One region of the Mesorhizobium sp. M0815 genome, then DNA from elsewhere that is predicted to be linked to it. Evidence: riboswitches for the same ligand, from Rfam matches in the RefSeq annotation. Region 1 holds a riboswitch; each other region holds the start of a gene.
What was found. Region 1 has a riboswitch for cobalamin ahead of metE (5-methyltetrahydropteroyltriglutamate--homocysteine S-methyltransferase). Riboswitches for the same ligand answer to the same signal wherever they lie in the genome.
Positions count from the first base shown of each region.

Region 2: linked by a shared signal. The riboswitch ahead of NKI01_RS06395 (ABC transporter ATP-binding protein) and the one ahead of metE (5-methyltetrahydropteroyltriglutamate--homocysteine S-methyltransferase) in region 1 are both predicted to bind cobalamin.
Region 3: linked by a shared signal. The riboswitch ahead of NKI01_RS02420 (CbtB domain-containing protein) and the one ahead of metE (5-methyltetrahydropteroyltriglutamate--homocysteine S-methyltransferase) in region 1 are both predicted to bind cobalamin.

Region 1 covers NZ_JAMYOU010000024.1:46,422-55,954, reverse strand. The annotation lists partial or broken gene metE (5-methyltetrahydropteroyltriglutamate--homocysteine S-methyltransferase) at 1-2,303, opposite strand, end outside; cobalamin riboswitch at 2,399-2,599, opposite strand; gene NKI01_RS23380 (hypothetical protein) at 3,151-3,405, shown strand; gene NKI01_RS23375 (helix-turn-helix transcriptional regulator) at 3,723-4,556, opposite strand; partial or broken gene NKI01_RS23370 (MFS transporter) at 4,769-6,085, opposite strand; gene NKI01_RS23365 (transposase) at 6,374-7,048, shown strand; gene NKI01_RS23360 (adenosine kinase) at 7,081-8,073, opposite strand; gene metK (methionine adenosyltransferase) at 8,184-9,359, opposite strand; partial or broken gene glyA (serine hydroxymethyltransferase) at 9,412-9,533, opposite strand, start outside.
Region 2 covers NZ_JAMYOU010000003.1:285,498-295,030, reverse strand. The annotation lists gene NKI01_RS06420 (TetR/AcrR family transcriptional regulator) at 25-624, shown strand; gene groL (chaperonin GroEL) at 841-2,496, opposite strand; gene groES (co-chaperone GroES) at 2,559-2,855, opposite strand; gene NKI01_RS06405 (bifunctional helix-turn-helix transcriptional regulator/GNAT family N-acetyltransferase) at 3,071-4,006, shown strand; gene NKI01_RS06400 (GyrI-like domain-containing protein) at 4,044-4,877, opposite strand; cobalamin riboswitch at 5,172-5,375, shown strand; gene NKI01_RS06395 (ABC transporter ATP-binding protein) at 5,468-6,286, shown strand; gene NKI01_RS06390 (ABC transporter substrate-binding protein) at 6,283-7,227, shown strand; gene NKI01_RS06385 (FecCD family ABC transporter permease) at 7,257-8,258, shown strand; gene NKI01_RS06380 (MarR family winged helix-turn-helix transcriptional regulator) at 8,341-8,820, shown strand; gene NKI01_RS06375 (HlyD family secretion protein) at 8,817-9,533, shown strand, end outside.
Region 3 covers NZ_JAMYOU010000001.1:507,152-516,684, forward strand. The annotation lists gene cbiB (adenosylcobinamide-phosphate synthase CbiB) at 1-82, shown strand, start outside; gene cobO (cob(I)yrinic acid a,c-diamide adenosyltransferase) at 522-1,145, opposite strand; gene cobU (bifunctional adenosylcobinamide kinase/adenosylcobinamide-phosphate guanylyltransferase) at 1,147-1,668, opposite strand; gene NKI01_RS02415 (CbtA family protein) at 1,661-2,443, opposite strand; gene NKI01_RS02420 (CbtB domain-containing protein) at 2,459-2,638, opposite strand; cobalamin riboswitch at 2,675-2,870, opposite strand; gene NKI01_RS02425 (aromatic ring-hydroxylating oxygenase subunit alpha) at 3,011-4,204, shown strand; gene NKI01_RS02430 (MFS transporter) at 4,183-5,382, opposite strand; gene NKI01_RS02435 (heparan-alpha-glucosaminide N-acetyltransferase) at 5,630-6,628, shown strand; gene NKI01_RS02440 (methyltransferase family protein) at 6,645-7,151, shown strand; gene NKI01_RS02445 (MerR family transcriptional regulator) at 7,171-7,557, opposite strand; gene mgtE (magnesium transporter) at 7,697-9,115, opposite strand; gene NKI01_RS02455 (hypothetical protein) at 9,393-9,533, shown strand, end outside.

The DNA of each region.
Region 1 (9,533 bases):
CATGAGGGCAGGGCGGACCTCCTCCCACTTGCGGGTTTTGAGGCCACAGTCCGGGTTTACCCACAGTTGGGCATCGGACAGTCGCTCGCGGGCAAGCATGACGAGATCCGAAATCTCGCCGACTTCCGGGACCCGTGGTGAGTGAATGTCGTAGACTCCGGGCCCGATTTCATTCGGATATTTGGAGCTCGTGAAGGCGTCCAGCAGTTCCATTTTCGAGCGCGACGTCTCAATCGAAATGACATCCGCATCCATTTCAGCGATCGCGTCGATGATCTCGTTGAACTCCGAATAGCACATGTGGGTATGGATTTGAGTCGCGTCCTTTACACCCGTTGAAGCGATCCGGAAGCATTCGACAGCCCAGTCGAGATAGTCGTTCCAATCAGACTGGCGCAGTGGCAATCCTTCGCGAAACGCGGCCTCATCGATCTGGATCATCCTTGCGCCGGACCATTCGAGATCCGTCACTTCGTCGCGGATGGCGAGCGCGATCTGGCGGCATGCTTCGGAGCGGGGTACGTCGTCGCGAACAAATGACCAGTTGAGAATGGTCACTGGGCCTGTGAGCATTCCCTTCACAGGGTTTTCCGTAAGCGACTGGGCGAACTGCCACCAGCGCAGCGTCATCGGATTGGGCCTCGATACGTCGCCGAAGATGATGGGGGGCGCACGTAACGCGACCCATAGCTCTGCACCCAGGCATGCTGGGTGAAGGCGAAGCCGGACAGCTGCTCGCCGAAATGCTGTACCATGTCGTTTCGTTCGAACTCACCGTGCACCAGCACGTCCAGCCCGATCTCTTCCTGCCAGCGAATTGCAGCCTCGATCTCCTTCTTCAGGAAGGTCTCGTAGTCGACATAGCTCAGCTGGCCCTTCGCATGAGCGGCCCGCGCCCTGCGTACCTGCGGCGTCTGCGGGAAGGACCCGATGGTCGTCGTCGGGAACGGCGGCAGCCCGAGCGTGCCGGCCTGGACTCTGGAGCGCTCGGCAAAAGCGCTCTCTCGTCGCTTCATGCTGTCGTCAATGCTGGCGATCCGCCCCTCAACCAGCGGGTCATGGATCTTCGTGGATGTCACGCGAGTGGCGGCAGCCTCGGCAGACGCTTTCAACGCGCCTGCCACCGCATCCCTGCCTTGGGACAGGGCCCGGGCAAGCAACACCAACTCGTCGGTCTTCTGGGCCGCGAAGGCGAGCCACGACCTGATGTCCGCGTCGAGTTCCGTCTCCATGCGGAGGTCGATCGGCACATGCAGCATCGAGCAAGAAGGCGCGATCTCGACGCGGTCCAAGGGCCAGCCGGCGACGATCGGTTTGATGCGGTCGAGAATGGCGGGCAGGTTCGCACGCCAGACGTTGCGGCCATCGATCAAGCCAAGCGAGAGCACCAGATCCTTCGGTGCGAGCCGACCCACCGTTTCCAGCTGCTCGGGAGCGCGCACGAGATCAATATGCAGCCCGGCCAGGGGCAGAGAAACCGCGGTTTCGAGATTGTCTCCCAGCGGCCCGAAATAGGTAGCCAGCATGATCTTCAGCTCGGGCGCGGCTTTCGACAGCTGGCCATAGGCGAATTCGAACGCAGCTCGTTCGTTCGGGTTCAGATCGAGGACAAGCGCTGGCTCATCGATCTGCACCCAATCGGCGCCCGACAGCTTCAAGCTCCGCAGGAGTTGCTCGTAGACGGGCAGAAGCCGTGGTAGGAGCGCGATGGGATCGAAGCCTTCGGCAGGCGATTTAGCCAGCTTGAGGAAGGTGACCGGTCCAAGGATGACTGGGCGTGTGTGAATGCCGAGGGCTTTAGCCTCGAGGAAGTAATCAACCGGCTTCGTCGACGAAAGAGCGAACGTCTGATCATCGTCTAGTTCCGGCACAATGTAGTGATAGTTGGTGTCAAACCACTTGGTCATTTCCATCGCGGCTACGCCAGGCCGATGAGCCGCATGCTGGTGACCACCGTGCCCACAATCCTCCGTCTGACCTTGGTTGCCGCGCGCCATAGCGAAGTAGATGTCGAGTGGGACCTCGCCGCCATTCCAGCCGTAACGGGACGGAAGGGCGCCGACCATGGCTGCGGTGTCGAGCACATGGTCGTAGAGCGAGAAGTCGTTCGACGGGATTTTCGACACGCCGCGATCGCGTTGCTCCTCCCAGCTAGCGGCACGGAGCGCCTTCGCCGTCGTGAGAAGGTCGGCAGCGGACGATTTTCCGGACCAGTAGCTTTCAAGCGCGAATTTCAGTTCTCGCCGACGACCGAAGCGGGGCACGCCGAGCGTTGCTACAGGAATTTGCTGAGAGACAGTCATGCCAGACCCCGATGGTTGGGGCGTCGGTGACAAGGAAGGCGCTAGCAGGCCGGCACGAACGCCAGGCTGCAGCGGCCACCGAGACACCCCGCCCGTGGACGTAATTCGCCGTGGCAGGTCTCCTGGCTCGCGGGGTCATAGCCTCTACCCGTCTTCCCAAGGCTATTCGCCTCAGTGACATGAGTGGGGTTGGCTCGCCGCTAACAGTTGCGGGGGCAGCGCCGGCATCGCACCGGCTTCCCTCTTAGCTCCGCTGCGGCAGCGCCGTACGGAGAACCACGACGCGGGAGACAATTACAGCAGTTCGCTTCTCTGTCAACGCCGCATAAAGAAATGTTTATGTCGTTATGTTAAATTTCCGTTGGCATGTTCCAAAGGTCGCCTCGAGAGCGAAAACTGTGGAAGCCTTGAGCGGCCCGTAAATCAAAGCAATGACGCACGGCGCCCTTGTCCAGGAGGATAGGAGTTCGTCGGCTGCCGGCAGCAAACATACCGGCAAGCGCCGTGGTGCTGCTTAGCGCATCATGCGAACCACCTCGGCGTCGAACTTCGGCTCCGAGGTTCCGACCGCTTCGTTGGTGATCTGCTCGCGACCAATTCGGCTCAATGGCGAGGCTGTTGCCCATGTGGAAGCTGTTGGCCGTGATGCCCTCGGTGATATGACACAACGATTTCGGGGGGAGCACACCGGGGCCAGGCGCAGCGGCGTGTTAAGTGATCGAGGCCAATGTCTCGAACTGCTTGTTCGCAGCCCACCGGCTCAAGGTAACCCGGCTCAAACCACCGGGCCAGCTCAAGTCCTGTCCAAATGAGGCCTGAGCGGCAAATCGTCGTGCACGCGCACGGTTTGGCGTTCGATCTTGTGATGCGTCTTGGGCGGACAATCGCCACGGTGCAGCGCGCAGAAGCGGTCCCCAATTGGGAAGCCGAGGGCGGTGAGGGCAAGCCAGCGCCACAGGCGGAAGGGGACTTGGACCTGTTTGCCGTGCTGGACCACAAGTTCGCGACACAGGGCCTCAAGGAGAAGACCAAGAGTGATTATGCGCGGGACCTCGCCAAATTCATCAAAAGCAGCGGGCAGTCAAAGTTCGGCGTCGATTGACATGGAGATAGCCATCGCGGCGGACCGCCCAGGCGGACCGCAAGCCGGAATACAACCGGGTGCAGGCGGCCAAGCTCGTCCACAAGATGGCGTCGGGCACACACCGGCGATGGGAGAGCGGACCGTGGAGTGCAGGAACTTCACGCCTATCCACGCTCCCGTGGACGTGTCCTGCGGCACATCGGCAGCGATATTGAGGAGGCAGTTGAGCTTCTGGTCGAGCACTCTTACCTGCCACCACCTACGCTTAACGTCATCTCGTACTGAAAACGCACCACGCAAGGTCGAGATGTAACATGCGCCCTTCGTGGATGGTTCTAAGCTTCCTCGGGCGCGGTCAATCTGTGATAACGGTCGCTTGGAACCTCCATCACCGCGACGCGATCAAGGTTGGCGTATCGCGCTCGGTAGTAACCTTCTTCCTCCACTTCGGCGAAACTACACTGGGGAACGTCAAAGGTCGCAGCTTCCAATCCGAAGAAAGTCGTAGCGGTTTCTTCATCCAAGAAGTTCCACTCATCTTCTCCGTCGTCATACGTGACGCGAACATAGGAGGCCATGCGCACGGCTTCCTGATCACCCATCTCTGCGATGATGGCATCGCATTCTTTCTTCAGCTTTCCTGAAACCTCACCCTTATCCCAGTCATCCAAAGCCCGATAGATTTCTGGATGATAATACTCTGGCATCTCCTCTACATCGTCACCGACAAGCTCAATGGTGCGGACATATTGCGGATTTACCAAGAGTATTTTGTTGTCAAGGCTCCAACAATACAGCCATGGCCTGCTTGAGTTATTTCTACGAAGATTATGAAGTTCCTTCAACTGACGTAAAATCGATTCACGCGCCTTTTCATCGATAGGATATTGGCGGCTGCCAACAGTCGTCTTGATTCTGAGCGTGCCGTATCGCGTTTCGGCATCGGCAATTGCAAACGGGCTCGTGCGCCACTCCTCGACATCAATCTTCCAGCCCAGCAGCTCCTCGACCGTGCATTTCAACGTGAGACAAAGGTCCTTGATCTGCTCAACGTTCAACTGCGTTTTGCCTGTTTCCCAACGGCCCACAGTCTGTTGCGTCGTTGCCATCTGCTCTGCCAAATCTTTTTGAGTCATGCCCAGTCGAACCCTAAGCTCTTTCATGTTCATAACTCACCTCGCGTGTTCAACACACGCATTGTGGATGAATTAATCTAACACGTCAAGCGTGTTTAAAAATCGCAGCATGTGTTTTTAGGGCGTCTTCGAGGCTCCGGCAGCCGTTCGTGACCACTTGCGCAAGACACAGGGCTGGTACACAGCACGAATGGGCGATCAAAAATTACTGCTGAAATTCAGATAATTATTGTGGGCGAGTCTGGATCTCTCTGATCGACACGATAGTCGACCATCACCATGATCGGACCGCTTCGTGGCCGCAGGTCAAGTTGCAGCGTCGGTTCGCTGAACTTGTTGGTCGGATCCAGATTGAGCGTTTCAAAATCCGGCTGACGCAGAAGGATGCCCATCAGTCCCCCAATCACAACCAGCTGGCGGACGAGCAAGGCTCCCGAAACACCTTGGATATCCGCCAGTTCGCCCCAAAGCCAGCTTCCCGCCGCCATGCCGCCGTATGTGGCCGTCTGATAGAGAGAGGGGGCGTCCAACCACCCACCGCGGCGCCGAAAGCTGCACTGTGACGTTAAACAGCGAGAATGATTGAATCCAGGCCGCACCGGCTGGCATGAGGTTGAGACAGCTCAGCCCAACGTGCTCACTCCATGCCCGAAAGAAGCAGCTGATCGCCAATACAAAGAACGCACCGCGAATGACCCATTCGTTGGAGAGAACTTCTCGGACCCGCCCGATGAGGAGCGCGCCGCAAATCGCTCCCAGGCCGAAGAAGCCGAGCATCACGCCGTAGGTGACTGCGGTCCCTTTGATCTGTTCGCGAGCGACCAACGGCAGGAGAGCCAAAATGACAACGGCGGTGAGGCCGAAAATGAAACTCCGGCACATCACCTTGAGAAGGTTCGGCGACAAGAGCACGTAACGGAAGCCCGCCGCCATCGCACTGCCGAAAGCCTCCCGCGGCAGCGCTTGTCGTGCCCGTTCGGCTTTCCATCGCAACAGCGCAGCGATCAGAGCGAAGTAGCAAAGGACGTTGAAGAGGAACGCGAAGGCCGCACCGGCTGTGGCCACGATTATGCCGCCAATCGCCGGCCCGATGCTGCGCATGAGATTGTAGCTCATGCCGTTGAGCGCAAACCCCGCTTGGCAGGTGTTCGCGAGGCAGGATATCTCCCATGAAGGCTTGCCAAGAGGGATCGTGCAATGCCCAACCACAGCCGATTAGGAAGGTGAGACCCAGAAGGGTCCAGGGTGTCATTCCCCGCAGAGGTCAGGAACGCCAGGAAGGCGGATACGCGGACCATCAGCAGTTGCGCAGTCAACATGATCCGGCGACGGTCAAACTTGTCCGCGAGCGCTCCCGCCGCGAGCGAGAAGATCATGTAGGGGAGGGTGGTCGATGACTGGACGAGCGCCACCATTCCATGGGAGGTGGCGATGCTCGTCATCAGCCAAGCTGCCGCCGCACCTTCCACTAGGGTGCCAAGGTTCGAAATGAGTGCAGCCGACCATAGCGAACGGAAGGTCTTGTGCTCAAAAGGGACGAGTGAAGATGTTCTCTTCGCCATTGTGGGAAGCCTCGGGATTGACCGCGGGGCTGGATTTGTTTCGCCTCACTCAACCATGGCCTCGCCGTACAAGCCAAGCTGCCACAGTGCGCGCCTGCTAACCCAGAAAACTTGGCGGCCTTACAGGCATGCGCAGGACGCGCGAAGCCGCTCAAATCCCCCAGATGGGTCAGCCATCGAAGACCGGCATCACTTGCCCGTTGAGCGGCTATACGATAATGCTCCGCGCTAAGCAGGAAGCGCCAAAAATTCGAGCGGCGACTTCATTCTCCTATTCAGGAAGGAACTATGAGGCGGCAGACGCGACCATTCACCGTGGAAGTCAAACAAAAGCGCAATTATCAAAAATCCGCACGTTCCATCTGGGGCAATTTCGACATCGCCGCGGCGATGGCCGAGACAACAAAGGAAGTCGAGCCGTTAAATCGTCAGCTTGTTGACTCTACTGTAGTGGTCCTTGATGCTGAACCTTTGCACGAACCGCGAGTGGAGCATTTCATGGCCAATCCCCTGGAAACCGAGTCAGCAGTAGTTAGCGAACCGGCAGACAAAACGGAAACGCCAAAACCGAAGGCGAGAGCGCGGCGGTCGAGGAAGCCAGAAGCTGAGGCGAGCTCGCCTGCCCGCAAGAACGGCGCCAAGCCGATATCCGCGGCCACTGAAGCACCGCCGTCAGCGCGAACAGGCCGAAAGAGCTACTCCGCGAAGGATCGTGCCCAGAAGCTGGCGCAGATCGAGACCTCGATCGGCGGCGGCGCTACTCTCAAGAGTGCGGTGAAGCAAGCCGGCATCTCGGAACAGACATATTATCTTTGGAAGAAGGCGGCGGCGCCGGCGGCGGACAGTGACGGGCTGAAGGATCTCGTCGCGCTCGAGGAAGAAAACAAGCGGCTAAAGAGCCTGCTTGCCGATCGTCTCCGCAAGGAGAATGCGGAACTGAAGAAAAGGCTCGGGCTGGATTAAGAAGGGTGGGCAGCTGGTTCTTGGCTCCCCACCTACAGCAATACCGCCTGCTCGGCCTCTCGGCGCAGATTCTGCCTTGGCCTTGGGCCGATCTGCTGGATGACCAGCCCGGCTGCCAGCGAGCCGAGATCGCCGCACTGCTTCAGGCTGCGGCCTTGCGTGTAGCCGTAGAGGAAGCCGGCGGCGTAGAGGTCGCCGGCGCCTGTCGTGTCGACCAGCTCGCGGATCCTGGTGGCTTCGATGGTCACGGTCTCGTCGCCGCGCACGATCACCGAGCCCTTTTCCGAGCGGGTGACGGCGGCGATCTTGCAATCCTTGCGGATCTGGGCCAGCGCCTCGTCGAAGGACGCGGTCTGGTAGAGCGACTTGATCTCGTGGCTGTTGGCAAAGACGATGTCGACGGTGCCGGAGCGCATCAACTCTAGGAATTCGTCGCGGTAGCGGTCGACGCAGAACGAATCCGACAATGTCATCGACACTTCGCGCCCGGCGGCGTGGGCGAGCTTCGCCGTCTGCCGGATCGCCTCCTTGGCGCGCGGCGGATCCCACAGATAGCCCTCGAAATAGGTGACCGCGGCGCCCGACGCCTTGTCGGCCTCGACGTCCTCCGGGCCGAGCTCGACGCAGGCGCCGAGATAGGTGTTCATCGAGCGCTCGCCGTCCGGCGTGACGAAGATCATCGAGCGCGCTGTCGGCGGTTCGCCGTTAAGCGGCCTGGTGTCGAAGGCGACGCCCTGGGCATGGATGTCATGCGCGTAGATTTCGCCGAGCGCGTCGTTGGAGACCTTGCCGAAGAAAGCGGCGCGGCCGCCGAAGGAGGCGACACCCGCCGCCGTGTTGCCGGCGCTGCCGCCCGAGGCTTCAATGGCCGGGCCCATGCGGCTGTAGAGCAGTTCGGCGCGCCTCGTGTCGATCAAATTCATTGCGCCCTTGATGATGCCGTTGGTCTCCAGGAACGCCTCGTCGCACTGGGCGATGATGTCGACGATGGCATTTCCGATACAAAGCACGTCATAGTCCGGCATAATTCATGTCTCCGCCAAAAAACCCACCGGCTTTCTGGCATGCCGGCCGCGGGCGGGTCTGGCCAGTGGGAATGGGCTTTCCGCTTGCCAATCCGTTCGGCGCCAGCCCCTCACGGGGCGGCAAGTCCTGCCTCACGACGCAATTCGTCGGCCCTGTCTGTCTTCTCCCAGGTGAAGTCAGGCTCTTCACGGCCGAAATGGCCATAGGTCGCGGTCTTGCGGTATATAGGGCGTAAGAGATCAAGCATCTTGATAATGCCCTTCGGTCTGAGATCAAACAACTCAAGAATGAGGCGCTCGATCCTTCTTTCCTCAACCCTCGCTGTCCCGAACGTGTTGACCATGACAGAAACCGGACTGGCCACGCCGATTGCGTAAGCAAGCTGCACCTCGCAGACGTCCGCAAGTCCGCTAGCGACGATATTCTTTGCGACATACCGGGCCGCATAGGCAGCTGAGCGGTCAACCTTGGACGGGTCCTTTCCCGAAAAAGCGCCGCCGCCGTGACGACCCATCCCACCATACGAATCGACGATGATCTTGCGTCCAGTGAGACCGCAGTCGCCGCGCGGCCCGCCGACTACGAACCTCCCCGTCGGGTTGACCAGAATTCTGATGCCTTCCGTCTCCAGGTGGGTCGGCAGGACAGGCTTTATGATTTCCTCAATGACGCCCTCGCGGACCGTCTCTTGCGAGACCTGCTCGTCATGTTGGGTCGATACGACGATGGTATCCAGGGCGACCGGGCGCAACCCCTCATAGCGCACTGAGACTTGGGATTTCATGTCAGGACGCAACCAGCCAAGCTGTCGTGCTTTCCGGACATCTGCCTGTCGTTTCGTCAAGCGATGAGCGAGCTGGATCGGCAAAGGCATCAAGGTATCGGTTTCGCGGCATGCGTAGCCGAACATGAGGCCCTGATCTCCCGCTCCCTGCTGGAGGTCCTGCCCTCGTCCCTCGTCAACGCCCTGGCTAATGTCGGGCGATTGCTCGGTGAGTGCATGAACGACGGAGCAACGCCGGCCGTCAAAGCCGACGGCCTCATCGTCGTATCCAATATCGAGAATCGTATCGCGCGCAACTTGGCTATAATCCACCCGCGCATCGCTGGTAATCTCGCCAGCCAGAACGACTATCCCTGATTTTACCAACGCTTCACAGGCGACGCGCGCCTTGGGATCGGTGCGGAGGATGGCATCGAGGATGGCATCCGAGATGTTGTCGGCCAACTTATCCGGGTGTCCCGCGCCAACCGATTCGGAAGAGAACACGAACTGCCTAGCCATGAAATGCCTCGTTTCGGGTGTTGGAGTTGTATGGGGCATTTTGCTTAGCCCACCTGTTGGTGATGCCCGGGACCTCGAACGCAGCACACAAATCGGCAACGTCTCTTCGCACGCAGGCATGGAGATCTTCGTCATCAGGCCGCCGGAGGACGCAGTCAATGAAGCCAGCAATTT
Region 2 (9,533 bases), on a different contig from region 1:
TGCTCATTCCTGACAGAGGTTGACATGGCGAACGACACCCGCACCCGCATACTCGAGACGACGGCGCTGCTGCTAAGGCAGCGCGGCTACCACGGCACGTCGCTCAACGACATATTGAGCGCCTCAGGCGCACCGAGAGGCTCGCTCTACTTCCACTTTCCGGGCGGCAAGGATCAGCTGGTCGTCGAGGTTACGCGCGATAGCGTCGCCGATGTGACGCAGAGGCTGGACGCCGCGCTCGCTGCCGAAAAAGATCCGGCGGTGGCGGTCCACCACATCTACCAATCGGTCGCGCGCATGCTGGAAGACAACCAGTTCACGCTCGGTTGCCCGATCGCGCCCGTGGTGTTGGATTCGCCGACCGACATGCCGGAGTTGGCTGAGTTGTGCCGGTCGGCCTTCGAGCAATGGATAGGCCTGCTCAGGGCGGCCTTCGTCAGGGCAGGGGTGCCCGAGCGCCGCGCGCACGCGCTGGCGCTGCTGGTCGAATCATCGCTGGAAGGGCTGATGGTGATCGCACGCGCCACCCGCGACCGCGCCCCGGTGCTGGCGGTAGCCGATGAGGTCGCGGCGCTGATTGAGGGGGCATTGCCGGCGAAAGAGATCGCAGTCACGGCGCATTGACGTTTCGCGCTTCCACGGCATCGAGGCCAGCGCGGAGCCCTGCCGAAGGGCCGACGCTCCAGCTCTGCAATTCACGTTCTGCGCCGACGCCGAAGAAACGGTCAGGGGTATGCTCCCGCTGCTTTGGAATCGGACCGCCTCTCATCCTCCGTCCCATCAACGAAAAAGGGCGACCTCTCGGCCGCCCTTTCCGTACATGAAGGCTGATGGGTTGGATTAGAAATCCATACCGCCCATGCCGCCCATGCCGCCGCCGCCCATGCCGCCAGGCATGCCGCCGCCAGCCGACTCCTTCTTCGGAGCCTCCGCAATCATGGCTTCGGTGGTGACCAGCAGGCCGGCGACCGAGGCCGCGTCCTGCAGAGCCGTGCGCACAACCTTGACCGGATCGACGATACCCATGGCGATCATGTCGCCATATTCGCCGGTCTGGGCGTTGTAGCCGAAGGTCGCGCCCTTGTTCTCAAGGATCTTGCCGGCAACGATCGATGCTTCCGCACCGGCGTTGGCCGCGATCTGACGGGCCGGAGCCTGCAGCGCGCGACGCACGATGCTGATGCCGGCGGTCTGGTCGGAGTTGGCGCCGGTTGCCTTGATGCTCAGCGAAGCGCGCAGCAGTGCGACGCCGCCGCCGGGAACGATGCCTTCTTCGACGGCCGCACGGGTCGCGTTGAGGGCGTCATCGACGCGGTCCTTCTTTTCCTTGACTTCCACTTCGGTCGCACCGCCGACGCGGATGACGGCAACGCCGCCCGCCAGCTTGGCGAGACGTTCCTGCAGCTTCTCCTTGTCGTAGTCCGAGGTGGTCTCCTCGATCTGCTGCTTGATCTGGGCGACGCGGCCCTGGATCTCGGCCTTCTTGCCGGCGCCGTCGACGATGGTGGTGTTCTCCTTGGAGATCGACACCTTCTTGGCGCGGCCGAGCATGTTCAGGCCGACATTCTCGAGCTTGATGCCGAGGTCTTCGGAGATGACCTGGCCACCGGTGAGGATAGCGATGTCTTCCAGCATGGCCTTGCGGCGATCACCGAAGCCAGGCGCCTTGACGGCGGCGATCTTCAGGCCGCCACGCAGCTTGTTGACGACGAGCGTGGCCAAGGCCTCGCCCTCGACGTCTTCCGAAATGATGACCAGCGGCTTCGAGGTCTGCACGACAGCCTCGAGGATCGGCAGCATGGCCTGCAGGTTGGAGAGCTTCTTCTCGTGGAGAAGAATGTAGGCGTCTTCCAGATCCGCAACCATCTTCTCGGCGTTGGTGACGAAGTAGGGCGAGAGATAACCGCGGTCGAACTGCATGCCTTCGACGACTTCGAGCTCGGTCTCGGCGGTCTTGGCTTCCTCGACGGTGATGACGCCCTCATTGCCGACCTTCTGCATCGCTTCCGCGATCATCGAGCCGACCGAAACGTCGCCATTGCCGGCGATGGTGCCGACCTGGGCAACCTCTTCCGAGGTCTTGATCTTCTTGGCGTTCTTGATCAGCGTCGCGACGACGTCGGCGACGGCGAGGTCGATGCCGCGCTTGAGGTCCATCGGGTTCATGCCGGCGGCAACCGCCTTGTGGCCTTCCTGGACGATCGACTGTGCCAGAACGGTCGCGGTCGTGGTGCCGTCGCCGGCGATGTCGTTGGTCTTCGAAGCAACTTCGCGGACCATCTGCGCGCCCATGTTCTCGAACTTGTCTTCAAGCTCGATTTCCTTGGCGACGGTGACGCCGTCCTTGGTAATGCGCGGTGCGCCGAACGACTTGTCGATGACGACGTTGCGGCCCTTGGGGCCGAGCGTGACCTTCACCGCGTCGGCGAGGATGTTGACGCCGCGCAGCATGCGCTCACGAGCGTCGCGGGAGAATTTTACGTCTTTGGCAGCCATTTTTAGCTCCTGGCAGGGGCTTGGATTGAGCCCGAAGATTTAAATGAGGGTGAGGCCGATATTCAGCCGATGATGCCCATGATGTCGGCTTCCTTCATGATCAGAAGGTCTTCGCCATTGAGCTTGACTTCGGTGCCCGACCACTTGCCGAACAGGATACGGTCGCCGGCCTTGACGTCCAGCGGGACGAGCTTGCCGGCTTCGTCACGGGCGCCGGAACCGACGGCGATGATCTCGCCTTCCTGCGGCTTTTCCTTCGCCGTGTCGGGGATGATGATCCCGCCCGCGGTCTTGGATTCGGATTCGACCCGACGAACGACCACGCGGTCATGAAGCGGGCGGAACTTCGACTTTGCCATTTTTTATTCCTCGATGAGAATGGTGAGAACAGTTCCTCCGTCCGGCGGCGCCGGACATGGTTAGCACTCATCTTGGGGGAGTGCTAACGTGGCGCTGAAATAGTGTGGCAACTCGCGCGAGTCAAGGCGCCCGGTGAGCATCATCAGAACAATTGCTTCAAACAGATACTTGACCAAGTCAACTAAATGGCTGATCTTACCGGCAGGAGGATGCCATGATCATTCATCATCACCCAGGCAAGGAGCGGATCGACGCGGTGCGAGCCTTCAACCGCTTCTATACCCGCCAGATCGGGCTGCTCGACGAAGGGCTGCTGAAAAGCACCTTCTCGCTGACCGAGGCGCGGGTGCTCTATGAACTGGCGCATCGCGATGGCCTGACCGCCACGGACCTTGGGCGCGATCTCGGCCTCGATCCCGGTTATCTCAGCCGGCTGCTGAAGAAATTCGAGGAACGTCATCTGGTCGAGCGCGCCACGATCGAGGCGGATGCAAGGCGTTCGTCGATCGCCCTGACCAAGGCCGGGCGGCAGGCTTTCGCGCCGCTGAACCAGGGCTCGCACGACCAGGTCGCGGCATTGCTCGACCGGCTTTCGGTTCCCGAACAGGACAGGCTGGTCAAGGCCATGCAGACGGTGCAGCGTCTGCTGGGCGCGACCGCCGAACCCAACATTCCCTACACGCTGCGGCCTCTGCAGGTCGGCGACATCGGCTGGATCATCCATCGCCAGGGCCTGCTCTACGCGCAGGAATATGGCTGGGACGAAACCTATGAGGCGCTGGTCGCTGAAATCCTCGGCACATTCGTCAAATCCTTCGATCCGAAATGGGAACGCAGCTGGATCGCCGAGCGGGAAGGCGAGGTCGTCGGCTCCGTCTTCGTCGTGCGCCAGTCGGACGCGGTGGCGAAATTGCGCCTGCTCTACGTCGAGCCCTCGGCGCGAGGTCTCGGCATCGGCAAGCGGCTGGTCGAGGAATGTATCGGCTTTTGCCGCGCCACGGGTTACAGGACACTGACGCTGTGGACCAACGACGTGCTCGCCGCCGCCCGCCACATCTATGAGTCTGTGGGCTTTAAATTGACCAACGAGGAGTGCCACCATTCCTTCGGCAGGGATCTGGTCGGCCAGAACTGGAACCTGGAACTGTAGCAGCGCTTCCGGCGCTTCGGCGTCGGCCTGCCGTGCCTCACCCTTTGATCGGTATCCAGATTTCCAGCCCGCCATTGCCGCTGCGCGGATCAAATTCGGGGCCGTAACGCTCGAATTCCGGCGCATCGGCGATCTCGTGCCCAGAGGCTGGCAGCCATTTGTTCCAGATCGTGTTGACCGTGCGGCGGATGGTCGAGATATGGTCACGATGGGCGAACACGCCGTATTTCTGCGCCGGCACGCGCACACGCCAAAACTCCCTCGGCAGGTCCGAAAAATCGGACACTTCGACGCCAGCGATGTAGTCGAAATTGCCGGCGTCGTCGCCGTTGACGCAGACGCCATAGGCGACGTCGCCGATCTCGCCAGGAATGTTGCCAATATAGGGGCCGAACCGCTGCCACTGCATCGGGATGCCGGCGCTGGTTTCGCAGCTGTAGCGCTCGCCGAGACCGGCGATGAGAAACGGCCGGCTGGTCTCAAAACGCGGTGGTTCGAGAGTGGCGAGAAAGGACTGGTCCATCAGGATCGGCTCCACAAGATCGAGGTTGTCGAGCGAGCCTTGTGCGCGTACCAGTTCCGGCGTGGTGCCGAACTGGTCGCGGAAGGCGCGGGTGAAGGCCTCATGCGAGGCATAGCCGGCGTCGAGCGCGACCGAGAGGATGTCGGGTGCGCCGGCGCCAAGCTTGCGCGCCGCTTCGGTCAGTCGGCGAGAACGGACGTAGCTCATCACCGAACGGCCGGTAGCCGCGCCGAAAGCCCGCGTCACATGAAAGCGCGACACCCCGCTGCTCTTGGCGACATCGTCCAGCGAGACTGCTTCGGGCAGATGGCTTTCGACGAACCACAGCGCCTTCTCGGTCGGATTCATTTGGCACCTCGCATTGGCCCAGTCTCCGCATTGGCCCAGTCTTTACATGGCCCAGTCTTTACATTGGCCATGTCTTATATTGGCAAGATTATGGTGCCGCTTCCTGGCGGAGGCAGTTTGATCGAAATTGCGCACTGCGCAAATCGAGAGCGACGGTCGTCGGCAAGTCGCAGGCGTCGCGCGAAAAGGCTTGACAGGAAGCGGGCAAACGTCCTTTTAAATGTAACGTTATTACATCACGAGGTCTATATGGCTCCTTCTGACAAGACTTATTGCGCTGTGATTGGCGGAAAACTAGGGTGGCTGACTGATGGTCCCCGAGTCGAAAGGCAAGGGGTGAAAAGGGAACACGGTGAGATCTTCGGATCGAGGCCGTGGCTGCCCCCGCAACTGTAAGCGGTTAGCAAAATCCGAAGTGCCACTGGCCGGCAAGGCTGGGAAGGCAGGATGGCGCAAAGACCCGCGAGCCAGGAGACCTGCCATCAGCATGAGTTGACCGGACGGGGTGTGCCGGGAGGAGACGTGGACATCGGTCTTGTCGGCCGGTCCGTCCAGCTTCCTTCCGTCGCCATTGAGAAAGTGACGGTAAGTTGGACGCCTCCCAGCCTCTTCTTGAAGCGTGTGAACTGAGCGCGACGACGAATGGCCGGTGCCTGGTCAGCGCGGTGAGCCTTTCGATAGCGCCGGGCGACCGCCTCGCCATCATCGGCCCCAACGGCGCCGGCAAGACGACGCTGCTGCGCATGCTATGCGGTACGCTGCGGCCAAGCGCGGGAGATGTGAGATTTTCCGGACGCCGGCTGGAGAGGTTTTCGGCCGCCGAGCGGGCACTGCACATGGCGGTCGTTGGCCAGACCGACCAGCCTGATCCGCGGCTTGCCGTGATCGACTACGTCGAGCTTGGGCGCGTCCCGCATGCCGGCTTGCGACGGAGGAGCGAGCAACGCGACATCGTCATTGAAGCACTTCGCAGAACCGGCCTGCTGCCGCTGCTCGGCCGCACGATCGGCTCGCTATCCGGTGGCGAGCGGCAACGCGCCCAGTTGGCGCGCGCCATCGCCCAGGAGCCCAAAATCCTGTTCCTCGATGAACCGACCAATCATCTCGATCCGCGCGCCCGCAGCGACCTTCTCGAACTCGTATCGCAGTTTGGCATGACCGTCGTGGCGGTGCTTCATGATCTGTCGCTTGTCACGCCATTTGCCACCAGGGTCGCGGTGATGAACGAGGCCCGCCTGCAGGCACTTGCCAGTCCGCGCGAGGCGCTGACCAAGAAGTTGATCCGCGAGATTTTCGGCGTTGACGTGCTTTGGCTGCGCCATCCCACCGAAGACCGCGAACTCACGGTCTTCGACGTTCCGAACCGCGCCTCTTCACATCCCGATTTGACCAAGGAGCAACATCCGTGAAACGCCTCGTACTGTCTTTTGCCTCCCTCCTACTTGCCCAGACCGCCTTCGCTTTCCCGGTAACCGTTGATAGCTGCGGCACGCCGCTGACGTTCGACGCCGCGCCGAAGCGCGCCGTCATCCAAGATCTGAACATGGCGGAGATGGCCTTCGCGCTGGGGCTGCAACCATCGATCGTCGGCCTGACCGGCATCACCGGATGGTATAAGGTCGGTCCGGAATTCAAGGCCGAGCAGGGCGCGATCCCGGAACTCGCGCCGAAATACCCGACCCTCGAAAACCTCGTCGCCGTCGAGCCCGATTTCTTCTTCGCCGGCTGGTATTACGGCATGAAGCCTGGCGGCGAGGTGACGCCCGATACGCTGGCCCCGCACGGTATCAAGACGCTGGTGCTGACGGAAAGTTGCGTCCATCTCGACCAGAACCGCCCCGCAGCCTCGATGGACCTGCTCTATGGTGATGTCGAAAAGCTGGGCAAGATTTTTGGCAAGGAGGCGGAGGCGGGAGAGCTTGTTTCGAACTGGAAGGCGCAGCTCGCCGATATCACGGCAAAGATCGGCGACCGCACGGGAACGCGTGTGTTTCTTTACGACTCCGGCGAAGACAAACCCTTCACATCAGGCAAGTTCGCGATCCCCAGCGCCATGATCGCCGCAGCCGGCGGCGACAACATCATGGCCGACATGCCGACGAGCTGGGGCAATACGGATTGGGAGACGGTGGCGGCCCGCAATCCGCAATTTCTTATCCTGCTCGACTACCAGGACGGCGGCTACAGAAAACTGCTCGATTTCCTGAAAGCTCATCCGGCGATGAAGGAGACTGAGGCGGTCAAAAATGAGCACTTCATTGCGCTGCGCTATGGCGAACTGACGCCTGGGCCTGCCAACATCGAGGCGATCGGCAAGATCGCCAGGGCGATGCACCCGGAAGCTTTCTGAGCTTGCGCCAGAGAGCGTTCGAATTGGCGATGACAGCAGGAGCAGCAGCGATTGCCGCTCTTGCTCTGCTGTCGATTGCCTATGGATCGACGGTCATCGCGTTGAGCGACGTGATTGCTGCGCTCGGACATGCCGCCGGGCTGGACGGAGACATCGTGTCCGGTCCGGCCGGCAAGATCCCGATTGCCAAGATCGTCCTCGATCTTAGGCTACCGCGCACGATTATGGCCATCTGTGTCGGCGCCGGGCTGGGCGTCATCGGCGCGCTGCTGCAGACGGTAACGCGCAACGACCTCGCAGATCCGTTCTTGTTCGGCCTGTCGTCCGGAGCCGCGGCCGGCGCGGTTTCCGTCATCACCATTTTTGGCGACCATTTCGGTATCTGGACGTTGCCGGTCGCGGCCTTCACGGGCGGCGTATTGGCCGCCGGCATCGTGCTTTTGCTGGTTTCGCGGGTGAGGGGGCAAGGCCCCGAACGGCTGATCCTCGCCGGGCTTGCCGTCTCGTTCATGTTCACCGCCTTGACTAACTATCTCGTCTTTGCCGGAGACCAGCGCGCCGCTCACTCGGTGTTGTTCTGGACGATGGGCGGGCTCGGGCTGGCCCGTTGGGACAATATCGAGCTGGCTGCTCTGGGCGCAGGCACCATCCTTGTTTATGGACTTTGGAACCACCGCCGGCTCGACGCTTTCCTGGCCGGCGAGAATGCCGCTGAAAGCCTCGGCGTCCCGGTTGCGCGGATGCGCAGGATGACATTTCTCGTCGCCGCTTTCTCGACGGCGATCCTTGTCTCGGTCGCAGGCGTCATAGGTTTCGTTGGCTTGACGATCCCACATCTGTCCAGGACCCTGGCCGGCCCGCTTCATCTGCGCCTGATTGCAAGCTGCGCCCTCTTCGGAGCGGTGCTGTTGCTGGCAAGCGACCTTCTCGCGCGCACGCTGCTGCCGCCGCAGGAACTGCCGATCGGCATCATCACCAGTTCGGTCGGCGCTTTCTTCGTGGTCACGATGCTCATTCGCAATCGCTCATGATGTGACTGCCATGTACATTTGCCGCCTTCTGGCACAATCCGGGTTCCTTGAATTATGAGCACGCTTATTATATATGTCGCTCATGGTTTCCGACGGCATCGACAGATTGGGCTTTTTGATCCACGACGTGCAGCGCCTGATGCGCAAGCGCTTCGAGGCGCGCGCCAGTGGTTTCGGCCTTTCTTCGGCGCAATGGCGGCTTCTGGTCCGTGTCGCCAAGGAGGCGGGTGTCGCGCAGGCGCGGCTTGCCGAGCTTCTCGAAATCGAGCCGATCAGCGTCTCGCGCCTTGTCGATCGCATGGAGGAGGGCGGCTGGATCGAGCGCCGTCCCGACGCAACCGACAGACGAGTGCGCATGATTTTCCCGACCGCCAAGGCGAACGCAGCCTACGCCCACGTCAAGAGCCTTGCCGGCGAGGTGTATGAGGAATCGCTCGTTGGCGTTTCGCCGGAAGATCGCCGCGTCCTGGTCAAGGCGCTGGAGACAATGGTGCAGAATCTTGCGGATGGTGAGACGCCGCCCTCGGAAAAAGTGAAGAATACGGAAGGCGCAGCAGCATGAACGCGGTAGCCAAAGTAGATAAGAATGCGGCCAAGCTGGAGATGGAAGCTCCCGCGAAGCCGGCGGCAGCTCCGGCAACGGTCGCTCCGCAGGTAGCTCCGGCGCCAGTGGCGCCGAAGAAGAAGCGTCGTGCCGGCCGCTTCCTTTTGATGTTTGTGCTGCCCGCTGCGTTGATCGCCGGCGGCAGCTATGTCTGGGTGACCGGCGGCCGCTATCAGGAGACCGAGAACGCCAATCTGCAGCAGGCCAAGGTGTCGATAGCCGCCGATACGGCGGGCCGCATCGTTCAGGTCGATATTTTCGACAACCAGTCTGTCAAGCAGGGCGACGTGTTGTTCGCCATCGATCCCGAGCCCTACCGGATCGCATTGGCCCAGGCCGATGCGGCGGTGGCCGGCGCGCGGCTCAATGTCGAGCAGCTGCGTGCGGCCTACAGCCAGGCGCTGGCGCAAGAGAAGTCCGACGAAAGCCAGGTCCAGTACGCGCAGTCGCAGTATGACCGCGCCGCCGACCTTGCCCGCAAGGGCATCAACGCCAAGTCGTCGCTGGACGAGGCCAAGAACGACCTCGACAAGGCCAAGCAGCAGCTGGCCGTGGCCCAGCAAGGGATCGTCAGCGCCAAGGCGGCACTTGGCGGCAATCCCGACATCGAGACCGACAAGCATCCGACAGTGATGGCGGCGCTCGCCGCACGCAACAAGGCGGCCTACGAT
Region 3 (9,533 bases), on a different contig from region 1:
GGCGCTGAAACTTTACCGGGTCGCCGACTTACTGCTGATCGCGCTGTTCGGGGTGGTCGCAGTGGTTGTTGTCTTGGCGTGACCTGCGCCCGAGATCGAGCGGAAACAAAAAACCCGCCAAGCGGCGGGTCGTTGGAGCCAGTTAGCACCATAGCGAGATTAGTACCATAGCTGCCGGCACAAAGCAAGAACAAAATTGCTGTGCCCAAAGAATAATCGCCCCAGCTTTGCGCTTCTCATTCCCTGCCTTTGACGTTCGAGGTTGGCGAAATCCGAAGCGCCATCCAATCTCCCCCCTCGCGGGGGAGATGTCCGGCAGGACAGAGGGGGGCGCGAAGGATCGCCAGCCTCTTGACCGTTCACCTGCTAATGACGGTCTGACGACGTAGTTGTCTCCGACTGACAGGCCGAGGGACAGTGCCCCCCTTTGCCCTGCCGGGCATCTCCCCCACAAGGGGGGAGATCGGCAGCTTCGCCGGCGCCGCCTGCTCCGAAACGCCCTTCCCCGATCGCCAAACCCCTCAGAACTCTATCCCTTGCTGCGCCTTCACGCCGGCGGAGAAGTGGTGCTTGGTCACGCCCATCTCGGTGACCAGATCGGCTGCCTCGACCAATACCGGCTTGGCATTGCGGCCGGTGACGACGACATGCAGGCCCTCGCGACGCGCCTTCAGCGCTGCGACCACCTTTTCGAGGTCGAGATAATCGTAGCGCAACGCGATGTTGAGTTCGTCGAGCACCACGAGGCTGATCGACGGCTCGGCCATCAGCTCGAGCGCCTTGGCCCAGGCGGCCTCAGCGGCCGCGATGTCGCGCTTCAGGTCCTGCGTTTCCCAGGTAAAGCCCTCGCCCATGGCGTGCCAGACGACGCGGTCGCCGAAGCAGGCAAAAGCATCCTTCTCGCCGGTGTGCCATTTGCCTTTGATGAACTGGACGACGCCGACGCGCTTGCCGTAGCCGAGCATTCTGAGCGCCAGCCCGAAGGCGGCCGTGGTCTTGCCCTTGCCCGGACCGGTGTTGACGATCAACAGCCCTTTCTCGACCGTCTTGGCTGCAACCTCGGCGTCCTGCACCGCCTTGCGCTTGGCCATCTTCGCGCGGTGGCGTTCCTCGTCCTTGGGATCGATGTGGTCGGTATCAGCCATGTCATTTCACCCTGAGCGGCAGCCCCGCCACCATCAAAAGCACGGTGTCAGCGACGGCGGCAACGTCCTGGTTCAACCGGCCGGCCGCGTCGCGAAACCGTCTTGCCAGCGCATTCTCCGGCACGATGCCCTGGCCGACCTCGTTGGACACCACGAACCAGGGTCCACGCGGCCGCGACAGCACATCTGCCAGCCTTCGGCATTCGGCCTCGACATCATGTTCGGCCAGCATATGGTTGGTCAGCCACAGCGTCAGGCAATCGATCAGCACCGGCTGGCCGTCAGGCAGTGCCTCGATCGCGCCGGCAAGGTCGAGCGGCGCCTCGATGGTCGTCCAGCCGGCGCTGCGGCGCGAGCGGTGCAGCGCGATCCGTTCGCGCATCTCCTCGTCATAGGCTTGCGCCGTCGCGATATAGCTCCATGGCGCCGGACAGGCACTCACCAGCCTCTCGGCATGCACGCTCTTGCCGGAGCGCGCACCGCCGATGATCAGGGTCAGCGCCCCGGCAGCGCGGTCAGGCAAAGCTGTCGCGCAGGCTGGTCGCCGTGCCGGTGAAGCGGCCGCGCACCACGCCGACGACCGCGCCGAGCACCAGCCAGAACACCAGATTGGTCAGCGTCACCGCCACCACGAACTGATGATGCAGGCCTTCCGGGATTGTCGTCTCGAAGCTGTCGGGCTGCGGCGCGCCGACAATATGCGGCGCCACCATCAACGCCACGGCAAGGACCGCCAGCGGCAGCGATCTGCGGAAGGCGAGCAGGCCGAGACCGGCGGCGGTCGCCACCACCGTTGCCCACCACCAGATCTGGCGTTGGACAAGGTCGGCCGCCGGCATTGCCGGCAATTCCGGCGGCAGGCCGAGGCCCGGCGCCAGCGTGAACACGGCAAAGCCGGCAAGCCCCCAGAACAGGCCCTGGCGCCAATTGCCGATGCCGCCGGCGAACTCCGAAACCGCAACCAGGACCAACGCGAAGCCGATGCCGGTGACGATATTGGCAACGACGCTGAAGGCAAAGCGTTCGAAACCGTCGGCCGGCGCCCAGCCTTCGTCCTCCGCCGGAGCCATTGCTTCAGCCGGTGCCGGCGCGGCGCTGCTTATAGCCATCGTGCCCCCGGCGTTTTCGACCGGTGCCGCAGGTGCCGCGGCATGGTCATGGCCGCCGCCGGCCTGTTCGTAGACTTCCGCCTTCAGGATCAGCGGCACCGTGGCATAGGCCTGCATGCAGGCGAGAACGACGCCGGCCACGAGCCCTGCGATCGCCGCGATGAACACGACGTTGCGAAACAGTGTCATGATGTCAGCCCCTTGTCAGTGGCAGGGAAAGCCCATCGAGTGGCGATAGTCGTGGGCGGCATTGTGGACCGCATCGATGTGCGAGAAGCCGACAAAGCCCATGACGAAAATGCCGAGGAATGCAGCAAGCGCCAGCTGCATGAAACGCGACTGCGAGGAGACGGAAGCGCCGAGCGAGACGGAAGCGGTATTCATGTCTTGTCCTTTCGCCCTCCACCCGAGGGCATAGAAGTCAGTTTCCTGTCGCCGGCAGGTCTCCTGGCTCGCGGATCAGCGCCCTTCCCCACCTTCCCGAAGAAAATCTTCAGTGGCATATGGAGAGGACTACCGCACACAGTTGCGGGGGCAGCCACGGCATTGGGCAAGAATTTCGCCCGCACCGCATTCCCTCTTGGTTCCAAACGGAACCGACGACATCAGCGACTATAGGCAGAATCGCCGCGCCCGGCAAACCAAATTCCGCCGGATCGTGTGGCGAATGCGCCGCCTCGCCAAGCTCGCCGGCCGGCGCCGCAATTGACAATTCTCACAGCCGGGTGTCGGCTGGCGGATGGGGAGGAAGCCGGCATGCAACCCAGCCCGAATGAGCGCGGTCCCTATAACGGCCTGACGCGGGCCGAGCCGACGCTGCCGTCATCGGCCTATTGGGACATCGCAGGCTATCAGCGCGATCTCGAGGCCATCTGGTATCGCAACTGGCTGCTGGTCTGCCGCGAGGCCGACCTTGCCCAGCCGCTGGCTTTCAGGACGTTTCGCATAGGCACGCAGGAGGTCGTCGTGCTGCGCGACGAGACCGGCGAATTGCGCGCCTTTCACAACACCTGCCGGCATCGCGGCTCGCAGCTTTGCCAGCAGAGCGAAGGACGGCTGAGGGCGCGGCTCATCACCTGCCCCTACCACGCCTGGTCCTATTCGCTGCGCGGCGATCTGGTGCGCGTGCCGTCGAAATCGCTGCCGGACGGTTTCGACAAGGCCGATCATCCGCTCTACCGCGTCGCGCTTTCGGTGTGGCGCGGTTTCGTTTTCGTCAACCTCGCGCAAGACGCTGCCGGTTCGGCTGAAACATCCTTCGATCCGGCATCCGGCAACCTCGCCAACTGGCCGCTGGAAACGCTGCTGAGCGGCCATGTGCTGCGCAAGGTTATGAACTGCAACTGGAAGATATTTTGGGAGAACTTCAACGAGTGCCTGCACTGCCCTGGCGTCCACAAGGACCTGTCGCGGCTGGTGCCGATCTATGGCCGCGGCCTGATGGGCCGGCACGACGACCCCGAATGGGCGCGCCACGCCGACAATGACGCGCCGGAATTTGCCGGCGGCTTGCGGGCCGGGGCCGAAACCTGGTCGCGCGACGGGCGCGTCCACGGCTCGGTCTTTTCGAGCCTGACGCCGGCCGAGCGTGCTGCCGGGCAGACCTATGCCACCAACTTGCCGTCGATGTTCGTCGTCGGCCATGTCGACTATGTCAGGACCGTGCGGCTGGTGCCGCTTGGGCCGGAGCAGACCGAACTCACCGCCGAATGGCTTTTTTCGCCCGAAGCGCTCGTCGATCCGGCTGCGGATATCGACAACATCGTCGCCTTCGGTACCCAGGTGCTGGAGGAAGACGCTGATATCTGCGAGGTCAACCAGAAGGGCCTGCGCTCGATGCGCCATAAGGCCGGCGTGCTGATGCCCGAGGAATATGATTTGCACCGCTTCCACAACTGGGTGCGCGAGCGGCATGCGGCGCTTGAACATCAAAGCGATTTGGGCAGATAGCGCCAAGTGACGAAGCCGCAGACCGCCGCCAGCAGGCCGAGCGTCGCGAAAACCGCGCCCAGGCCGAAGAACGCCAGCACCACTGAATAGACCAGCGGCGGCGTCAGCTCGGAAAAGTCGAGATAAGTGCGGTAGACCGCCGCCATCTGCGCCCGCTCATACGAGCGCACCGAGCGCATGAACGCGGTCGAGCCCAGCGCATCGAGCGCGATGGTGAAGAAGGCACCGCAAAGCAGCAACGCGCCGGTGACGAGCGGCGCGGCCTCGCCGACGGCGCCGGCCGCCAGCAGCGTCGCCGACATGGCGAAATAGGCAAACGTCATGGTGCGCCGGCCGCCGAAACGCTTTCCCGCCCTGCCCCAGAAGATGGCCATGAACAAAAGCGCATTGCCGGCCGAAACCAAGAGGCCACCGGCGAGCTCGCCCTCGCCGGTGATCACCATGAACAGCGGCCCATAGACAAAGAACGTCGTCCAGAAGCAGGAACGGCCGAAGGCGATCAGCCAGGCCAGCCTCAGCCTTGGCTGCGCGACGAAGCGGCCGATATTGGCCAGCGGATTGACCGGCCGCGTCTTGCCCGGGCGGATCGACGGGTTGTCGCCAAGCCGGTAGGTCCAGAACAGCGCCAGCAGGGCCATGGCGAAGACGGCCACCGCGCTATGCGCGGCATAGATGCCGAAACGCGTGTAGAGGAAAATGCCGAGCGTCGGCCCGGCGGTCCAGGCAAGCATCGACCACGCCATGCGCAGCGACTCGGCCTGCATGAAATCGGTCTTGCGGATGTGGTCCATGATGTAGAGGTTGAGCGTGATCGCCAGCGCGCTGGCGCCGATGACGCGGCAGAGCATGCCGACCGTTTGGCCAGCAAGCGTATGAGTGACGAAGAACAGCGAGCCGACGGCCAGCAGGCAGGCACCGGCGGTATAGACCCAGCGCCGGGCAAAGCGCCGGATCAACATCGGCATGAACAGCGTCGCCGAGAGGCCGAGCATTGCCACGACCGTGTAGAGGATCGAGACGATCTGCTCGTTGTGCAGGATCTCATAGGCCTGGATCGGGATGACGCTGGAGACGGTGGCGCGCGCGAACGATTCGACCGCATAAAGCGAGGCGAAGGTGCGTGCATCCGCCGGCCGCAAGGCCGCAAGCCAGATAGGATGGCGCACATGGGTAGCCATTGCTTTCCCCGAAGCAGAATCGCCCAAAGCAGGGTTTGGAGCACAAATCTGCCGCGGCGATTCCTGGCCGGGTAACAGGAAACCGACGCCTTCACGGCAAAAAGCGAAGCCGGCCAAAGGCTTTCCGGCTCTGGCCTAAAGCGAGTTCTAATGCTGACCCGCGCCAACGCGACGCGAGGACTGCTTCTTTTGACGGTGGCAACCGTGATAGTCGTCTTGCCGGGGCTGAACCAAGACAGCGAGACCGATGAGCATCGCCACGCCGACCACCGCCGTTCAGGATCAACCGAAGGCGAAGCGCATCGCCGCCATCGACATCGCACGCGGCATCGCTTTGCTTGCCATGGCGAGCTATCATTTCACCTGGGATCTCGAATTTTTCGGCTACACCGATCCCGGCCTCACCGCCTTCGGCTGGTGGAAAATCTACGCGCGCTGCATCGCCTCGAGCTTCCTGTTCCTGGTCGGCGTCAGCCTCTATCTCGCCCATGGCAAGAAAATCCGCTGGACAGGCTTCTGGAAGCGCTTCGCCATGGTTGCCGGGGCGGCTCTCGCAATATCGCTGGTCACCCGAATCGCCACGCCCGACGGCTTCATTTTTTTCGGCATATTGCACGAGATCGCGCTCGCCAGCCTGCTCGGCCTGGCGTTCCTGCGGCTGCCGGCGCTGCTGACACTGCTTGTCGCGGCGTTTGTCATCGCGGCGCCCTTCTACCTCAGATCCGAGGCCTTCGATCATCCGGCTTTGTGGTGGGTCGGTCTATCGGCGACCAATCCGCACTCCAACGACTATGTTCCGCTGCTGCCCTGGTTCGGCGCCGTGCTTGCCGGCATCGCGGTTACCAAACTCGTCGCCACCTCCGGCGTGCTGACCCGGCTGTCGGCCATGACGCCAGGCCGCTGGGCAAACCCGCTGGTCTTCATCGGCCGGCACAGCCTTGCCTTTTATCTGATCCATCAGCCGCTGCTGATCGGCTCGGTCTGGCTGTTTTCGCAATTCATGCCGGCGCGGGTCGAAAGCAGGGAGGTGAACTTTCTGAAATCCTGCCAAATATCCTGCGAGCAGGCGCGCGACACCGAGTTCTGCTCCAGCTATTGTGCCTGCATGCTGGACACTCTCCAGGGCGAAGCCTCGCTTGACCGGCTCTACAGCAACGACCAGTCCCCGGAGTGGAAGGCGCATATTGGCGAGCTCGCCGGCACCTGCACCGCCCAAACCGAGACGGCGGAACCGAGAACGCGCTAATCGAGGGAGGACAACAATGACCGACAGTCACCCGAAACCCGTGCAGCAAAATCCTGGGCAGCCGAAGCTGGGGCACATCCCATGGCCGCCGCTGATCTATGTCGCCGCCATCATCGTCAGCGTCGCGCTAGGGTTTTTCTATCCACTGCCGTGGATCGGCGATCTTCTCGGCGACATCCTGTTCGCCGCCGGCCTTGTGGGGTTGGTGGCGGTCGCCGCGCTCTGGTTCACCGCGATCCGCACCATGATCCGCGCCAAAACGACGCTCAACCCCAACGGCGTGCCGGACCATCTGGTGACCACCGGACCCTTCGCCGTCAGCCGCAACCCGATCTACCTCGCCAACACATTGCTGCTGGTCAGCCTCGCCTTTGTCTCGGGGATCGCCTGGTTCCTGCCGCTCGCGGTCATCGCGGCGTTCCTGACGCAGAAGCTGACGATCGAGAGCGAGGAGAAGGTGCTGACGGCCAAATTCGGCAAGAAGTACCGGGACTACGCCAAAAGGGTGCGGCGCTGGATTTGAGCCGGGGCTGACACCGCGCTTACGTGGTGACGCCGAGTTCAACCAGCCGCTCGACGCAGGATTCCTCGGCCTGGTCGAGCTCGGCCAGGGTCTCCTCGAGGTCGCGGCGTTTCTGGCGAAGATCCTCGCGCTTTTCCTCGATGCGCTTGATCATCAGCTTGAGTTGGCCGACCTCGCCGGGCGGCTCCCTGTACATCTGGATGATTTCGCGGATCTCGTTGATCGAGAAGCCGAGCCTCTTGCCGCGCATGATCTGGCGGATGAGATGCCGGTCCGACGGACGGAACAGCCGGGTGCGGCCGCGCCTTACCGGCTGCACCAGCCCTTCGTCCTCGTAGAAGCGCAACGTCCGCGTCGACACGTCGAATTCGCGGGTCAGCTCCGTGATCGAATAATATTCCCGCATCGCCACTCCAATGCCCCGGCCACGCCGCGAGTTCCAACTGGCCGGCGCCGCCGGCATCCAGGCGCGTACCAGAATCGGCGGACAAGGCACCTTCCAAAGCCTCGCACGGCATTTACGTAAAAGTCAATTGAGGTGCCGTTCAGCCTACGCCGAACCACCATGTGGCAAGCCCGAGAAAGGCAAAGAAACCGACGACATCGGTGACCGTAGTGACGAAAACCGCCGAAGCCACAGCCGGATCGATCTTGAAGCGGTCGAGCAGCAGCGGGATCAGGATGCCCGCCAGAGCCGCCACGAACATGTTGATGATCATCGCCGCCGCGATGATGCCGCCGAGATTGCGATCGTGGAACCAGGCAGCCGCGACGATGCCGATCAGGATGGCGAAGATGATGCCGTTGATGAAGCCCACCCCGATTTCGCGGCGGATGATGCGGCCGGCATTGTAGATATCGAGGTCCCTCGTCGCCAGCGCCCGCACGGTGACGGTCATGGTCTGCGAGCCGGCATTGCCGCCCATGCCGGCGACGATCGGCATCAGCACCGCCAGCGCCACGATATGCTCGATGGTGCGGTCGAACAGGCCGATCACCGAAGCCGCGAGGAAGGCCGTCAAAAGGTTGACCAGCAGCCACGGCACACGCGAGCGCGAAGTCGAAAGGATGCTGTCCGAGAGTTCTTCGTCGCCGACGCCGCCCATGCGCAGCAGATCTTCCTCGGCCTCCTGCTGGATGACGTCGACGACGTCGTCGATGGTCAGCACGCCGACCAGCCGCTCGTTCTCGTCGACGACGGCAGCGGACAGAAGATCGTATTGTTCGAATTCGCGTGCCGCCTCCTCCTGGTCCATGGTGGCCGGGATGGCATGCCTGGTCTCATGCATGACCTCTTCGACCTTGACCGAGCGCTTGGTGCGCAGGATCTGGTCGAGGTCGATGGCGCCGAGCAGCTTGAAGCTCGGATCGATGACGAAGATCTGGCTGAAACGGTCGGGAAGGTTGTTGTCCTCGCGCATGTAGTCGATGGTCTGGCCGATCGTCCAGAATGGCGGCACCGCGACGAACTCCGTCTGCATGCGGCGGCCGGCGGTCTCTTCGGGATAGTCGAGCGAGCGCCGCAGCCTGATCCGCTCGGTGAACGGCAGTTGCGACAGGATCTCGTCCTGGTCCTCCTGGTCGAGGTCCTCGAGGATGTAGACGGCATCGTCGGAATCGAGCTCCTGCACGGCCTGGGCGATCTGCGCATTGGGCAGATTGTCGACGATGTCGCGCCTGATCGCCTCGTCGACCTCGGTCAGCGCGGAAAAATCGAAATCCTTGCCCAGCAATTCGACCAGGGCGCGGCGCTGTTCCGGGTGCAGCGCCTCGAGCAGGTGGCCGAGTTCCGACTGGTGCAGATCGTCGACTTCGCGCTTCAGCGTCAGCGTATCGCGATCGGCGATCGCGGCACCGATCTGGGTGAGAAACGACGACAGGATGACGCCGTCCTCGTCATAGATGTCGGCGCGGCGCTCCTCAGCGGCCCTGGCGCCGGTCATGTGTTCGTCCTGGCCTTCCACCAGCGCCTCCCGCCATCGGATTTCCGGATAAGGTGCCTGTCAGGTCTAGACCATGATCCTGAAAAGTGGAAACCGGTTTTCCGAAAAGATCATGGTCAAACACAAGGATGGAGCGGCGGCGCGATTTGGCTTGAGCATCGGCCTCTCTGTGCGCAACCGACGGATATCAGGCGACCTTGCGAGCTGCCGGTTGCCCAAGATTGATAATTCAAGATTGATAATTAGAGGATTCTAATTTAGCATCTCTATAATTACCGGTAATAAAGGGAGGGTGTTTATGGGGAAGTATCTGTTTACCAGTCTTGCGTTGGTTTGTTCGGGAATACTTTTGAACCCGATTACCGCCGATGCAAAGGCCTTCAAATCTTTTCAGGGCAAGGAATGCAAGCCTGACTACAAACGGCTTTGCCCAATGACA